One region of the Actinoplanes sp. NPDC024001 genome, then DNA from elsewhere that is predicted to be linked to it. Evidence: riboswitches for the same ligand, from Rfam matches in the RefSeq annotation. Region 1 holds a riboswitch; the other holds the start of a gene.
What was found. Region 1 has a riboswitch for S-adenosylmethionine ahead of AB0F81_RS45870 (aminotransferase class V-fold PLP-dependent enzyme). Riboswitches for the same ligand answer to the same signal wherever they lie in the genome.
Positions count from the first base shown of each region.

Region 2: linked by a shared signal. The riboswitch ahead of thrC (threonine synthase) and the one ahead of AB0F81_RS45870 (aminotransferase class V-fold PLP-dependent enzyme) in region 1 are both predicted to bind S-adenosylmethionine.

Region 1 is NZ_JBEZZB010000215.1:6,692-13,836, forward strand. It holds gene AB0F81_RS45860 (GH92 family glycosyl hydrolase) at 1-2,152, opposite strand, end outside; gene AB0F81_RS45865 (EAL domain-containing protein) at 2,162-4,420, opposite strand; gene AB0F81_RS45870 (aminotransferase class V-fold PLP-dependent enzyme) at 4,473-5,696, opposite strand; SAM riboswitch class IV at 5,713-5,827, opposite strand; gene AB0F81_RS45875 (M20/M25/M40 family metallo-hydrolase) at 5,861-6,913, shown strand; gene AB0F81_RS45880 (HD domain-containing protein) at 6,863-7,145, opposite strand, start outside.
Region 2 is NZ_JBEZZB010000021.1:52,452-59,596, forward strand. It holds gene groL (chaperonin GroEL) at 1-190, opposite strand, end outside; gene AB0F81_RS11085 (hypothetical protein) at 491-1,162, opposite strand; gene AB0F81_RS11090 (GNAT family N-acetyltransferase) at 1,245-1,748, shown strand; gene AB0F81_RS11095 (hypothetical protein) at 1,748-2,185, shown strand; gene thrC (threonine synthase) at 2,396-3,679, opposite strand; SAM riboswitch class I at 3,691-3,827, opposite strand; gene AB0F81_RS11105 (GNAT family N-acetyltransferase) at 3,916-4,800, opposite strand; gene AB0F81_RS11110 (ABC transporter permease subunit) at 4,797-5,669, opposite strand; gene AB0F81_RS11115 (alpha/beta fold hydrolase) at 5,666-7,145, opposite strand, start outside.

The DNA.
Region 1 (7,145 bases):
GCGGCCGGGATCGATGACCCCAGGTGGAGGGTTCCGGGCCGAGCCGCAGGTGCAGCCGCCCGCCTTGATGGACGGCGGCCGCGGTCAGGTGGGTGGCGTCCAGCGGCTTGCCGTTGAGCGTCGCGGACTGGACATACCTCTGTGTCGCCCGGTGCCCGCTGGTCTCGATCACGAATTCGCCGCCATCGACGTGCAGCGCGGCCCGCTCGAAGGCCGGCGCGTTGACCAGGAACAGGTTCTGCCCGGCCACCGGGAACAGGCCGAGCGACGCCCAGACGTACCAGGAGCTGAGGCCGCCGGAGTCGTCGTTGCCCGGCAGCCCACCGCGGCCGGTGCCGAACTGCCAGGTCAGCGCGGCGTGCACGACCTCGGCGGTGCGGTCCGGGCGGCCCGCGTAGTGGTAGGCCCAGGGCGCCTCCATGTCGGGTTCGTTGTTCAGGCCCTCGAAGCGGTTCAGCGCGTATCCGGCGGCCATCTCCTCCGGCGGCGGGCAGCGGCCGGGCTGCTTGACCGGGTCGGCGCCGTAGCCGAAGAACCGGTCCAGCCGGTCGACGAAGACCTCGTCGCCGCCGGCCAGCGCGATCCGCGCGGCCATGTCGTGCAGCAGCCGGAACGAGTAGTTCCACTTGCCGCCCTCGTAGAACTCCGAGTCGCGCAGCAGCCCGGTGGCCGGGTCGAACGCGTTCACCCAGTGCCCGGCCCGGCGTTCCAGGTCGGCGGCGAGCCGGTGGTCGCCGAGCGCGCGGGCCACCTGCGCGGTGCAGTGGTGGGCGTACGCCAGGTCGAGGGTGTGCGTGATCGGGTGCACCACCCCGTGCTCGAAGAAGTCCTCGCCGTAGAGGCGGCGCATGTCGTCGACCATGTGCACCAGCGCCCAGGCCCAGTCGATGCCGGGGCGGCGCAGCGCGTGCGCGTCCGCCAGGGCGGTGTGCGCCAGCGCGCTGGCCTGCCGGAAGAACCGGTCGGCGCCGCGGGCCATCCGGTAGCCGATCGGGAAGTTGCCCTCCTCCTCGCAGACCCGGATCAGCGATTCGAGCAGGTCGCCGTAGCGGTCCGGGACGATCGCCGACAGCAGCGGCAACTGGGTCTTGTAGATGTCCCACATGGTGCAGATGTCGAAGGCGTACGGGCCGCTGGTGGGCCACATCGGGCTCTCGTCGTCGGCGACGCACGGCTTGATCAGCGAGTGGTAGAGGGCGGTGCCGAACACGGTGCGGCGCTGCGGGCTGCCGCCGTCCACCTCGACCCGGCTCAGGTGGTCCTGCCAGCGGGCCCGGGTCCGGGCGCGCACGGCCTCGAAGCCGCCGCCGCACTCACGTTCCAGGTTCTCCCGGGCCTGGTCGCAGCCGCGCAGCGAGAAGCCCAGCCGCACCTCGACGCTCTGCCCGGCCCGGGCCGGGCCCATGAAGATCATGCCGAACGGGCGCAGCGTGGTGTGCCGGATGCTGTCGAAGTCGAGCCGGGTGCCGCCGGGGATGAGGCGCCGGTCGTACCAGAGCATCTGCCGCCAGTCGGGGCTGTCCACCTCGATGTGCACCGACAGCGGCACGCCCTCCATCACCACGGTGCCCTGCGCCCGCCCGTGGCCCATGCTCTCGGCCTGGGCGCGCAGCGGCACGGTGCGGCCCAGGTCGATGGCGAGGCCGCCGCAGGACAGGTCCACCACCACCCGGGCGCTGTCCTGGTCGGGGAAGGTGTAGCGGTGCACCGCGACCTTCTCCCCCACGGTGATCTCGCAGCGCACCCCGGTGTCGAGGTTGGCCGCGTAGTAGCCGGGTTCGGCCCGCTCGTCCTCCAGGGGCCAGGACTGGCCGAGGTCGTCGAGGGGCTGCACCATCGGGGTGACCCGCACATAGCTGTAGTACTTGCGGATGGCGCCGGTGCCGGACTGCTGGAAGTGGGTGAACCCGCTGGCCTGCAGCCGGGGGAACATCTCCTCCGGCACGCCCTCGGTGTTCTTGGCGTAGCGGCCGTAGCCGGTCGGGTAGGCGCCGGAGTAGGCGCACGCGGAGACCATGCCCAGCGGTGAGGTGGCGCCCGGGTGGGTGTTGCCCACCTGCGGTTTCGGCCACCACCAGGTGGCGGCGAGACCTTGTGCGCGAGGCAGGTCGGTGGCCGCGGTGCCGATGAAAGGATCTACGTTGTCGAGGATGGCCGGACTCTAACCGGCCAGTGCGCTCCCGCTGGTTTCGCGCAGGTGAATCATCCGGTCGAACTCGGGGGCCGGCAGAGGCTTGCTGAAGAAGTAGCCCTGCACCGCCGGGCAGCCGGCCTCCCGCAGCGCGGTCCAGTCGGCCAGGTCCTCGACGCCCTCGGCGATCGTGGACATGCCCAGCGAGCGGGCCAGCCACAGCACGGCCGAGATGATCGACGACTTGCGCGGGTCGGCGGCGAGGCCGGCCACGAACGAGCGGTCCAGCTTGACGATGTCGGCGGGCAGCGACTTCAGCCAGGTCAGCGAGCTGTATCCGGTGCCGAAGTCGTCCAGGGCGATGCGCACGCCGAGCTGCTTGAGCGCGGCGAGCCGCTCGCTGACGTCGACGGTGGAGGAGATCAGCGCGGTCTCGGTGATCTCCAGGACCAGCCGGGACGGGTCGAGGTAGGGCACCGCGGCGAGCACGCCGGCGACCATCGGCACGAAGTCGGGCTCGGCCAGCTGGCGCGGGCTGACGTTGACCGAGACGTACCCGAGCCGGTCGGACCAGTGCAGCAGGTGCTCGACGGCCGAGCGCAGCACGTGCTCGCCGAGCGGCACGATCAGGCCGGTCTCCTCGGCGGCGCCGATGAAGGCGTGCGGGCCGAGGATCTCGCCGTCCGGGGTGCGCATCCGGACCAGCGCCTCGGCGCCGGCGATGTGGCCGGTGACGGTCGAGACCACCGGCTGGAACCACAGCGGCAGGCTGTGGCGCGGGTCGGCGGCCAGGGCACGGCGCAGCCGGCTCTCCGCGGCGATCCGCTCCTGGACGGGCACCCGCAGGTCGTCGGTGAACACCTGCAGGCGGTTGCCGCCGGCGCGCTTGGCCGCGTACATGGCGGTGTCGGCGGCCAGGACGACCTCGTCGGCGCCGGCCGGGCCGAAGGCGGTGGTCACGCCGACGCTGACCGAGACGGGCAGTTCCTGCCCGCCGACCGGCAGCGGTTCGGCGAGGGCGGCCAGGATGCTGTTGCCCACGCGCAGGCCGATCCCGGCCGGGCCGGGCAGCGCGACGATGAACTCGTCACCGCCCAGCCGCGCGACCAGCGCGCCGGCCGGGACCACGGCATCCAGACGTACGGCCAGCGCGCGCAGCACGTCGTCGCCGGTGGTGTGACCGGACCCGTCGTTGATCGACTTGAAGCGGTCGACGTCGAGGTAGATGACGCTGACCGGTTCGTGGCTGCGGGTGAGCAGCCGGGCCAGGTCGTGCTCGAACGCCTTGCGCGACAGCAGCCCGGTGAGCGAGTCGTGGCGCACCTGGTAGCTGAGCTCGGCCTCGTGGTCGCGGACCGCGGTGACGTCGAGGCAGTGCACGACGACCATCCGCAGCCGGTTCTGCCGGTCGAACAGGCCGGTGCTGTGCACCTGCACCCAGATCAGCGAGTCGTCGTCGACGCGCCGGAACTGGCGGGTCACGGTCGTCGGCTCGCCCTGGCGCACGAGCGTCTCGAACAGCTGGGCCCCGGCCGTGTCCACCGGGCGGATCGGCAGGTCGATGACGCAGAAACCCTCCGGCAGCTCGGCCGGCAGGCGCAGCCACTCGCGGTAGGCGGCGTTGGTGCGCACGAAGACACCCTCGGGACTGATCATCGCCATCGGGACGGGTGTCTCGTCGAAGGCGACGCTGAGCTGCGCCTGGCTCTCGTCGAGGTTCTCCTGGGCGCGCTGCTCCTCGGCCTCGGTGAGGCTCCAGGAGACCAGCTGGAAGCCGGCCGCGAACAGCACCGCGGCGCCGTGCAGCAGCGCCCAGACCAGCGGGTGGGCGAACGCGGTGTCGTGGTCGTAGGTGTGGTCGCTGACCAGGGTGCCGAAGACGCCGTGGTGCAGGGTGGTGGCGACCAGGAACGCCCCGAACGGCGCCCAGTCGCGGTAGAGGGCGAGCGCGGCGACCGCGATGAAGAAGGTGAAGTGTGCCTCGGTCAGGCCGTGGCAGAGCGCCACGAAACCGCCGCAGGCCACCGTGAAACCCAGGGCGACGGCGACCGAGCGCAGCCGCCGCGACCGCAGCAGCGCGGCCGCGGCCAGGCTCGGCAGCAGCAGGCCGTCGGTGAGCAGCAGCGCGCCGACGGCGTGGTCGCCCTGGAACGCCCCGAAGACGGTGAGCAGGACCATGGCGACGGCGAGCAGCACCGTCAGCAGGCGATGCCGGCCCGCCCAGTCCTCGTCGCGCAGCCCACGGCCGGCCGGAAGCCGGTCGCGCAGCCACGTTGTCCAGGTCCCCACGAAGGCAGAATCGGCGGGCGGCCCGGCCGCGACAGTTCCGGTGGGTAGCGGGTCAGGTGCGAAGTACCTCGGCGAGGCCGGTGACGAAGCGGTCCACGTCCTCGGCGGTGCTGCCGAGGCCGAAACTGGCGCGCAGCAGACCGGTCGCCGCGGTGCCGCACGCGCCGGTGGTGGCGGCGCCGGTGAGCCGCCGGACCAGCGGGTGCGCGCAGAACTGGCCGGCGCGCACGCCGATGCCGTGCTCGCGGCTCAGCCGCTGGGCGACCTCGGCCGGATCGTGGCCGCGCAGGTGCAGCGAGACGATCCCGACCCGGGGCTGGTCCGGGCCGAAGACGCTGACCTCGGTCGCCTCCGGCACCGCGGTCAGGCCGTCGCGGAGCCGGCCGAGCAGGTGCTGCTCGTGCTCGTGCAGGGCGGCGCGGTCGGCGGTGATCAGGGCCGAGCAGACCGCGGCGAGGGCGACGGCGCCGAGCAGGTTGGGGGTGCCGCCCTCGTGCCGGGCCGGCCCGGTGGCCCAGCTCAGCTCGCCGGGACGGTCACCCACGGCGACGCTGGCGCCGCCGCCGGCGAGGTACGGCGCGGCCGCGTCGAGCCAGTCGGTGCGCCCGGCCAGGACTCCGGCGCCGAACGGGGCGTACAGCTTGTGGCCGGAGAACGCCAGGTAGTCGGCGCCGAGTTCGGTCAGGTCGACCGGCCGGTGCGGGGCGAGCTGGGCGGCGTCGACCACCACCCGTACGCCGTGCGCGTGGGCGACGTCGGCCAGGCGGCGCACCGGCCAGAGCTCGCCGGTCACGTTGCTCGCGCCGGTCACGGTGAACACGGCCGGGCCGGTGAGCCGCCGCAGCGCCTCGTCGAGGGCGGCGACCGCGGTGTTCGGCGAGCCGGGAGCGGGCAGGCGCAGCGGGTTCGGCCAGGGCAGCAGGTTGGCGTGGTGCTCGCCGTCGAACTGGACCGTGGTGGTGCCCGGCGGCAGGGCCCGGGCCAGCAGGTTCAGGGCGTCGGTGGTGTTCCGGGTGAAGATCACCGAGTGGTCCGGCCCGGCGCCCACGAACTCGGCCACCACGTCACGGGCCAGCTCGTACGCGATGGTGGAGGCCTGCGACCGTACCCCGGTGCCGCGATGGACGCTGCCGTAGCGCGGCAGCAGCTCGGCCACCGCATCGGCCGCGGCCCGCACGCAGGGCGCCGACGCCGCGTAGTCGAGGTGCGCGAAGCGCACGACCTCGCCGCCGGGCAGGGTGAGCTTGTCGTCGCCGATGATGTCGAGAGATGGCATGACCGCGCCTCCACGGGTTCGCCGTTTGCCGGTGTCGGTCGACACCGGCCCGGTCCTCACCCGGGGCACCCCGTCGCGAACGGAAGGGTTGCCGGCCAGCGAGCCGGGGCTTGGCGCTGGCACTCATGACCTGCCGAGGAACTTAGCAGATCTAAGGTTGCCGCATGGAGGATCTGGTCCCGGCCGCGGCGAAGCTGATCGGCATCCGTTCCACCGCCGACCGGCCGGAGGAGCTGCACCGTGCCCTGGAGCTGGTGCTCGGCCTGGTCGGGCCGGGTTTCCCGGTGCGCCGGTTCACCTCGCGCGGCAAGCCCAGCGCCCTGGTCGGGGCCGACGATCCGCGGATCGTCCTCAATGCTCACCTGGACGTGGTGCCCGGCACGCCGGAGCAGTTCGCCGCCTACCGGGACGGCGACCGGCTCTACGGCCGCGGCGCGCACGACATGAAGTGCGCCGCCCTGGTGCTGGCCACGGTGTTCCGCCAGATGGCGCCGCGGCTGCCGTACCCGATCGCGCTGCAGCTGGTCACCGACGAGGAGGTGGGTGGCTTCGACGGGACCGGGCACCAGGTGGCGCAGGGCGTCCGGGCCGGGTTCGTGGTCATCGGGGAGCAGAGCAACCTGCGGATCGTCACCGAGTCCAAGGGCATCCTGCGGGTGCGGCTCACCGCGACCGGGCGGACCGCGCACGCCGCGTACCCGTGGCTCGGGGAGAACGCGCTGCTGGCGGTGACCCAGGCGATCGGCCGGCTGCTGGAGCGCTACCCGGTGCCGGCGAGCGAGCAGTGGGTCACCACGGTGAACCTGGCCCGGATCGAGACCGGCAACCAGGCGGTGAACATCGTGCCCGCCGACGCGAGCGCCTGGCTGGACGTGCGGTTCCCGCCGTCGGGGCACGACCTGGTCGCCGAGCTGCGCGAGATCGCCGGGCCGGGGGTCCGGCTGCACGTCGACGCGACGGGCGCGCCGCACCACGCCGACCCGACGAGCACGGAGGTGCGGGCGCTGCGGCGGGCCGCCCAGTCGGTGGGCTACGACGGTGCGCTGCTGCGCAAGCACGGCGCGGCGGACGGGCGGTTCTACTCGGCGCACGGCATCGACGCGGTGATCTTCGGGCCGGGCGGGGACGGCCAGCACGGGCCGGCCGAGTACGTGGATCTGCGGACGTTACGGCCGTACCACGACGCGCTCTGCTCGTTCCTGCGCGCTGTCGTGTAGCAGTGCCTCGACGCGGGCGGTGATGGCCCGCAGGTGGGGGCGGCGGTCGGCGTCGACCAGGGCGTTCAGTGAGCAGGGGCCGTGACGCTCCAGCATCTCGGCGTACCGCTGCTCGGTGTCGACCCGCTCGCCGCGCGGGCCGACGGTCTGGTCGGCGTAGGTCAGCGCGTCCGACATCAGGCCACGCTCGTCCGGGAAGGCGGCCAGCTCCTCGGCCAGGCCGCGGGCGGCG
Region 2 (7,145 bases), on a different contig from region 1:
AGTCCTCGAGCTCGATCTCCTTGGCGATGGATACACCATCGTTGGTGATCGTGGGGGCGCCCCACTTCTTCTCGAGAACCACGTTGCGGCCCTTGGGGCCGAGGGTCACCTTGACCGCGTCGGCGAGCTGGTTCATGCCCCGCTCGAGGCCCCGACGAGCCTCCTCGTCGAATGCGATGATCTTGGCCATACGGCGTTGTCCTCCCGGACATCCGCGGTGCCGGGCCTCTTCGGCCCCGCTCTCCGCACGTTGAGGAACGTCTGTGGACGTCACCACCTGGCGATGTGACGTCCTCAGGCCGAGCCGGATAGCCCGCGACGACCGGCTCCGTGCCCCGGCACTGATGGCAGCGCCGTGACCGGAACCCCACCGTCCCGACCTGTTGGCACTCAGCAGGCGCGAGTGCCAATCACTTGTTTAGCACTCCCCGGTGGCGAGTGCAAGAAACCCCATCTTCCCGCGAAACCCGCCGGGCGACCCCGATTTCCCCTAACGATCTTGAAAGCCCAGGTCAGCGGGGGCACCGGCCGGTTCGGACGTCCTCGGATCCGAGGTGACGAGCGCCGCAACCGACCAGCCGGCGACGAGCAAGCCCCACAGCGCCCCGCTCACCCACAGACGCACCTCGTCGTGGATCTGCGGCAGCGGCACCAGCAGCACGGCGAACGAAGCCACGATGAGCACCAGCGCGTCGCGGCCACCGATCACCGGACGAACGGGCAGCGGCAGCAGCCGCCGGGCCAGCACACCGAGACTCACCAGAACGATGATCGCGAGACCGTCGGCGAGGTAGTCGAGCTGCGTCAGGGACTCGTACCCGCCGCGCGAAGCGGCCACCGAGATGCCTTCGAACACCACGTTGCTGGCGAGCCTGAGCAGCGCGGCGGCAACCCACACCACCAACGCCCGGCCCACGGTCACCCGCCGCCCCGACAACGCGGCGACCACGACCAGGGGCACGACCATCAGGAGCACGTTGAGGGATGCGAGCGCCAGCCGCAGGCCCAGCATGCCGAACGGTGAGGCACCCGGGAGCACGTGCAGCCACGCCCAGTTGTATGCCATCGACAGCGCCACGGACAGCAGAACCGTCGCGGTGAGCGCCCACGGTCGCGTCCGCAGCAGCCGGACACCGGAAAGCCCGTGGACCGCATCAGTCATGGTCGAATCATGCCGTAGGCCCGCCGCACGGCTTCGCGACAACCCGGTTGCCGACCGGGTGCGGCGGCGGTAGGGATTACGCATGGACAACTGGGACGTACGCCGGGTCACCCCGGAGGACGCCGGGCGGATGCGCGCGCTACGCCTCGAGATGCTCGCGGACAGCCCTCTCGCCTTCCTGGAGACTCTGGCTCAGGCGGCGGCCCGGCCCCACGAGAGCTACCGGCAACGCATCCGGCAGTCGGCCACCGGGCCGGACACGGCGCAGTTCATCGCCGACCCGGGCGGGCCGCTGATCGGTCACGCCGGCGGCACCGTCCTGCCCGACGAGCCGGCCTGCACGGTCGTCTTCGCGGTGTACCTGACACCGGCGTACCGGGGTGGCAAGGTGCTGGCCCAGCTGGTCGACGCGGTCGCCGACTGGTCGGCCGCGGCCGGGCGGCACGAGCTGATGCTGGAGGTGGTGGTCGGCAACGACCGGGCCGTCCGGGCATACGAGAAGCTCGGCTTCGCCGACACCGGCGTCCGGCTGCCGCACCCGACCGTGCCGGCGCTCGCCGAGCTGCAGATGAGACGGCGGATCTGATGCGCCACCGCACCCGCTCCGTGCTGACCGCGATCAACGGGACCACCGGCGCGGGGCTGCTGCTCGCACTGCTGAGCGGGGCGCGGGTGCGGCGCGGCCGGGACGGCATCCTGATCGCCGAGGGTTACCGGCTGCGGGTGCCGCCGAACTCGTGCTTCACGGTCGGGTCGGTGATCCTCACCCGGCGCACCGCGGAGTGGCTGCTGGCCGAGGAGCGGGCCGCCCTGCTGGCCCACGAGAGCCGCCACGCCAATCAGTACGCCGTGCTGGGCCCGCTCTTCTGGCCCGCGTACTGGCTCGCCTGCGGCTGGTCGATCTCGCTGACCAGGTCTTACGGCGTGCGCAACTTCTTCGAGCGGCACGCCGGCCTGAAGGACGGCGGCTATCCCGAGGATCTGCCGCTGAGGCCATGGATTGCCCGCCTGAAGCGGCGGTAGGAATTTGGTCGGGAGGACGGACGCACAGTGCCTCCGCATGGGTCAGCACTGGGTCGTTGGGTCCCTCGGAGATTGTCGCCAAGCTCAGGTGAGGGGCCTCGTACGGCGTCGCGTCCTCCCGCGTCATGCATCTTGCCCACCCGGAGATCGGTGTGCAAGTCCTCCGAGGAGGGAATCTTCGACAACCGGCTGAGAGCCGGTTACGCAGAGCTATCCCAGCAGGCCGGCCTCACGGGCGCCGCGCAGCGACGGCTTGATCGTGCGAGTCGGTCCAACCTGGCCGGCGACCGCGTCGATCGTCTTCAGACCCTCGCCGGTGTTGTAGACGACCGTCTCCTTCGACGGGTCCAGCTTGCCGCTGGCGACCAGCTTCTTCAGCACGGCCACCGTGGTGCCGCCGGCGGTCTCGGCGAAGATGCCGGTGGTCTCGGCGAGCAGCCGGATGCCCTCGCGGATCTCGTCGTCGTCGGCGTAGTCCATCCAGCCGCCGGTCCGCTTGACGGCCTCGATCGCGTACGGCCCGGCGGCGGGGTCGCCGATGTTGAGCGACTTGGCGATGCCGGTCGGCTTCACCGGGGTGATCACGTCGGTGTCGTTGTGCAGCGCGGTGGCGATCGGGTTGCAGCCGGCCGACTGCGCCCCGAAGACGGTCCAGCCGCCCTCGGGAGCCTCGACCAGTCCGATCTCGACCAGCTCGGAGAACGCCTTGTCCACCTTGGTGAGCAGCTCACCGGAGGCCATCGGGATGACCACCTGGGCCGGGATGCGCCAGCCCAGCTGCTCGGCCACCTCGTAGCCCAGGGTCTTGGAGCCCTCGGCGTAGAACGGCCGGACGTTCACGTTGACGAACGCGGTGTCCTCGAACTCGTCGGTCTCGACCAGCTCGCTGCAGAGCCGGTTCACGTCGTCGTAGGAGCCCTGGATGGCGACCAGGTCACCGCCGTAGACCGCGGTGGTGATGATCTTGCCCGGCTCGAGGTCGGCCGGGATGAAGACGATGCTCGGCACCCCGGCCCGGGCGGCGTGCGCGGCCACCGAGTTGGCCAGGTTGCCGGTGGAGGCGCAGGAGAACCGCTTGAAACCCAGCTCCTTCGCCGCGGTCAGGGCCACCGAGACGACCCGGTCCTTGAACGAGTGGGTGGGGTTGGCCGAGTCGTCCTTGACCCAGAGCGGGGCCCGCAGGCCGATCCGCTCGGCCAGGGCCGGGGCGCTGACCAGCGGGGTCAGACCGGGGTCGAGGGTCACCCGGGCGGCCGGGTCCTGCCCGGCGGGGAGCAGCGCCGCGTAACGCCAGATGTTCTGCGGGCCCGCCTCGATGTCGGCCCGGGTCACCCGCGCGAGCGCCGCCTCGTCGTAGGCGACCTCGAGCGGGCCGAAACACTCGTAACAGGCGTGCTGGGCGGCGAGCGGGTACTCCGCGCCGCAGGCACGGCAGATGAGGCCGCGGGCGGGCGAGGTGGTGGTAGCAGCGGGTGCGTTGACGGTAGACGTCATCGAGGCCTTCCCTCTCATCTTTCCCCGCCGGCGACCTGCCGAACGGGGACGGAATTAGCACCTGCCACGCGCGGCCTCGCCATCGAGACATGCGTGGTGGTTGCCGGGGCGTCAACGGGCCGTATCCCTCAGCCCCTCTGGATGAGGTATTCAGTTGTTTCCCACACCTTACGTCGAGATGCCGTCGGCGCAATCCGGGATTCCCGAGGTGTGAGCGACCTCCCTCACATCGCGCCTCAGAGGTCGGCGAGGCAGGCCAGCTGGGTGGCGACCGGACGGTAGCCGAGCCGGGTGTTGACCGCCAGCATCGGGACGTTCGACTCGTCGTTGCTGGTGAAGGCCGTTCGCACGCCGTTCGCCGCGGCCCGGTGCAGCGCCTCGGCCTTCACCGCGCGGGCCAGGCCGCGGCCACGCCAGGGGGGCACGGTGGCGGTCATGTCCGACCACACCCGGTCACCGTCGCGGACCAGCAGTGAGAACGAGACGATCTCCGAGCCGGCCAGCGCGGCGGTGCTCGCGTCCCGGTCCATGCCCGGGTTGTCCCAGATCTCGTAACGCCACGTCGGATAGGGCGACGGCTGCCCGGGGACGTCGCCGGGTTCGTCGGTCGCGGCGGCCATGTCGGCCGCGTAGAGCGCCTGCTCGTCGAGATCGCGCATCGGGACCAGCCGGATCCCGTCCGGCGCCGGTGACGGCGCGCTGAACGCCGCCAGGTCGAGGGCGGAGTAGCGCAGCTCGCGGGTCGGCGCGAACCCGAACCGGCGGGCGAACTCCACGGCCTCCACGGTCGTGGTGGCGGCCGTCCGCCGCACGCCGAGGGAGCGCAGATGGCCGGCGGCCGCGGCGAACAGCCCGGCGCCGAGCCCCTGACGCCGGGCCGACGGGTGCACGTGGAGCAGCGAGATCTGGCCGAGGCCGGAGCGCGGGTTCCGGTAGGCCGCGACCCACCCGGCCACCTCACCGTCGCGCTCGGCCACGAAACCGGCCCAGTCCTCCCCCGGTGGCGGTGAGGTGATCAGGCGGCGGGTGGCGTGCTCACCGCGTACCAGATAGGGATAGACCGACGTGCGCAGCGCAACCACCGGGGCCGCGTCGGCGGGAACCGCCGGCCGGATCGTCATGAAGTGACATCTTTGCGGGTGAAGCGGTAGAAGGCCAGCGACCACAGGACAGCGGCATAGATCACCGCCGAGATCGCGCCCTTGGCCAGCTCCTCGGACTGCACCGGCGTGGAGAGCAGACCGCGCCAAGCCTCGGTGTAGTAGGTCGGCAGCACGGCACGCAGGTCCCCGAGCGCCTCGATCTGGTTCAAGATGCTGGAGAGGATCCAGAGCATCACCGCCCCGCCCACCGCGCCCAGCGCCGCATCGGTCATGACCGAGAGCAGGAATGCCAGGCCGGCCACGACCAACAGCGTGACCGAGAGGTACGCGAGGATGCCGAGCAGTCGCAGCACACCCTCGGCCGGCGGGATCTCGGCGGCGATCGTGCTGCCCAGCGGCCCCCAGCCGTAGCGGAGAGTGCCGATCAGCAGACCGGTGCCGGCCAGGGTGAGCATCGCCAGCAGCGAGTACCCGGCCGCGACGATCAGCTTGACGCCGAGCAGCCGGGCGCGCGGCACCGGAATCGCCAGCAGATAGCGCAGGCTGCCCCAGCTCGCCTCGCTCGCCACGGTGTCGCCGAAGAACAGCGCGACCACCACGACCAGCAGGAAACCCGCCGAGACGGCCAGGCAGAACAGGGTGAAGTTGAGCCCGCTGGAGGTGGCCAGGTCGGCGATGCTGCTGAACGCGCCGCCGCCGTCGCCGTCCTCGTCCGGGTCGCTCTCGCCGCCGCCGAACTCGAAGGCGACCAGGATGATCAGCGGCAGCAGCACCATGAATCCCAGGGCGAGCTGGGTGCGCCGCCGGGACGCCTGGCGGCGGACCTCGGCCCAGAGTGGCAGGGTGTGCGAGGCCCGGTAGCCGGTCGCCGCTTCGAGGGTGCTCATCGGTCCCCACTTCCCCGCGAGTTGTCGCCGACCAGCGACAGGAACGCGTCCTCGAGCCGCCTGCGCGGCACCAGCCGGTCCACCCCGATTCCGGCCTCGACCAGCGAGGCGACCAGCTCGGAGCGGGCCGTGCCGTTCATGTCGACGATCAGCCCGGTGGCGCCTTCCGGCTGGACCGAGCGCACGCCGAGGTCCTCCAGGACCCGGGTGGCGGCCGGCACGTCGGTGACGTCGAGCTGCACCGACGGGGACTCCCCGACGATCTCCTCGACCGGGCCGGACGCCACGATCCGGCCCTTGTTCACCACCACCGCGTGCGTGCAGGTCTGCTCCACCTCGGCGAGCAGGTGGCTGGAGACCAGCACGGCGCGGCCGTCGGTGGCGTACCGCTGCAGGACCCGGCGCATCTCGGCGATCTGCGGCGGGTCCAGGCCGTCCGTCGGCTCGTCGAGCACCAGCAGCTCGGGCAGGCCGAGCATGGCCTGGGCGATGGCCAGCCGCTGGCGCATGCCGTGGCTGTACTTGCGGGTCTTGCGGTGCACCGAGGCGCCCAGGCCGGCGATCTCCAGCGCCTCGTCGAACCGGGCGTCCTCCCACGGGCGGCCGGTGGCCTGCCAGTACGCCTTCAGGTTCTCGTAACCGCTCAGGTGCGGCAGGAAGCCGGGGCCCTCGACCAGCGCGCCGACTCGGGACAGGATCGGGGCGCCCGGGACCAGCCGGTGCCCGAAGACGTGGATCTCGCCGTCGGTCGGCTGGGTCAGGCCCATCAGCACCCGCAGCGTGGTGGTCTTGCCGGCGCCGTTCGGGCCGAGCAGGCCGACGACCTGGCCGCGTTCCACGGTGAAGCTGATCTCCTGGACCGCCACGAAACCGTCACCGTAGGCCTTGCGCAGGCCACGGACGACCAGCGGGGTGTCCGCGTACTCCGCGGTCACCGTGCTCTCCTGCCGCCGGTGCCGGCGGCGCAGCACGAGCAGCAGCACGAGCAGGCCGAGCAGGATCGCGGCGACCACGCCGGCCAGGGCGTACCACCAGATGATCTCCGGGCTGGCGATCGGCTCGCCCACCAGGACCGGCAGGGTGAGCGCCGGCTCGACCGCCACCGTGTACGTGGCCGGCCGCGCCGGCGTGAGGAACGCCTGGTCGGACGTGGCGACCGCGATCCGGACGCGGTGCCCGGCGTCGATCCGGCGGACGATGCCCGGCATGGTGACCGTCACCGCCTCGGCCTCGCTGATGGTCGCCGGCAGGCCGGTCAGCCGGACCGGGGCCACCAGGCCGGCGCTGAGCGTCGAGGTGCCGTTCTGATCGACGTCGTAGAGCTTGACGAAGACGACCGCCTCACCGGTCGGCGAGGCCACCCGCAGCCGTACCGACGGCGCCCCGGCCACCTCGATGTCCTCGCTGAGCGGGCCGGAGGTGAAGGTGGCGAACTGACCCGGAACGTCCATCGCGACCCCGCCGCTGAGCAGCGAG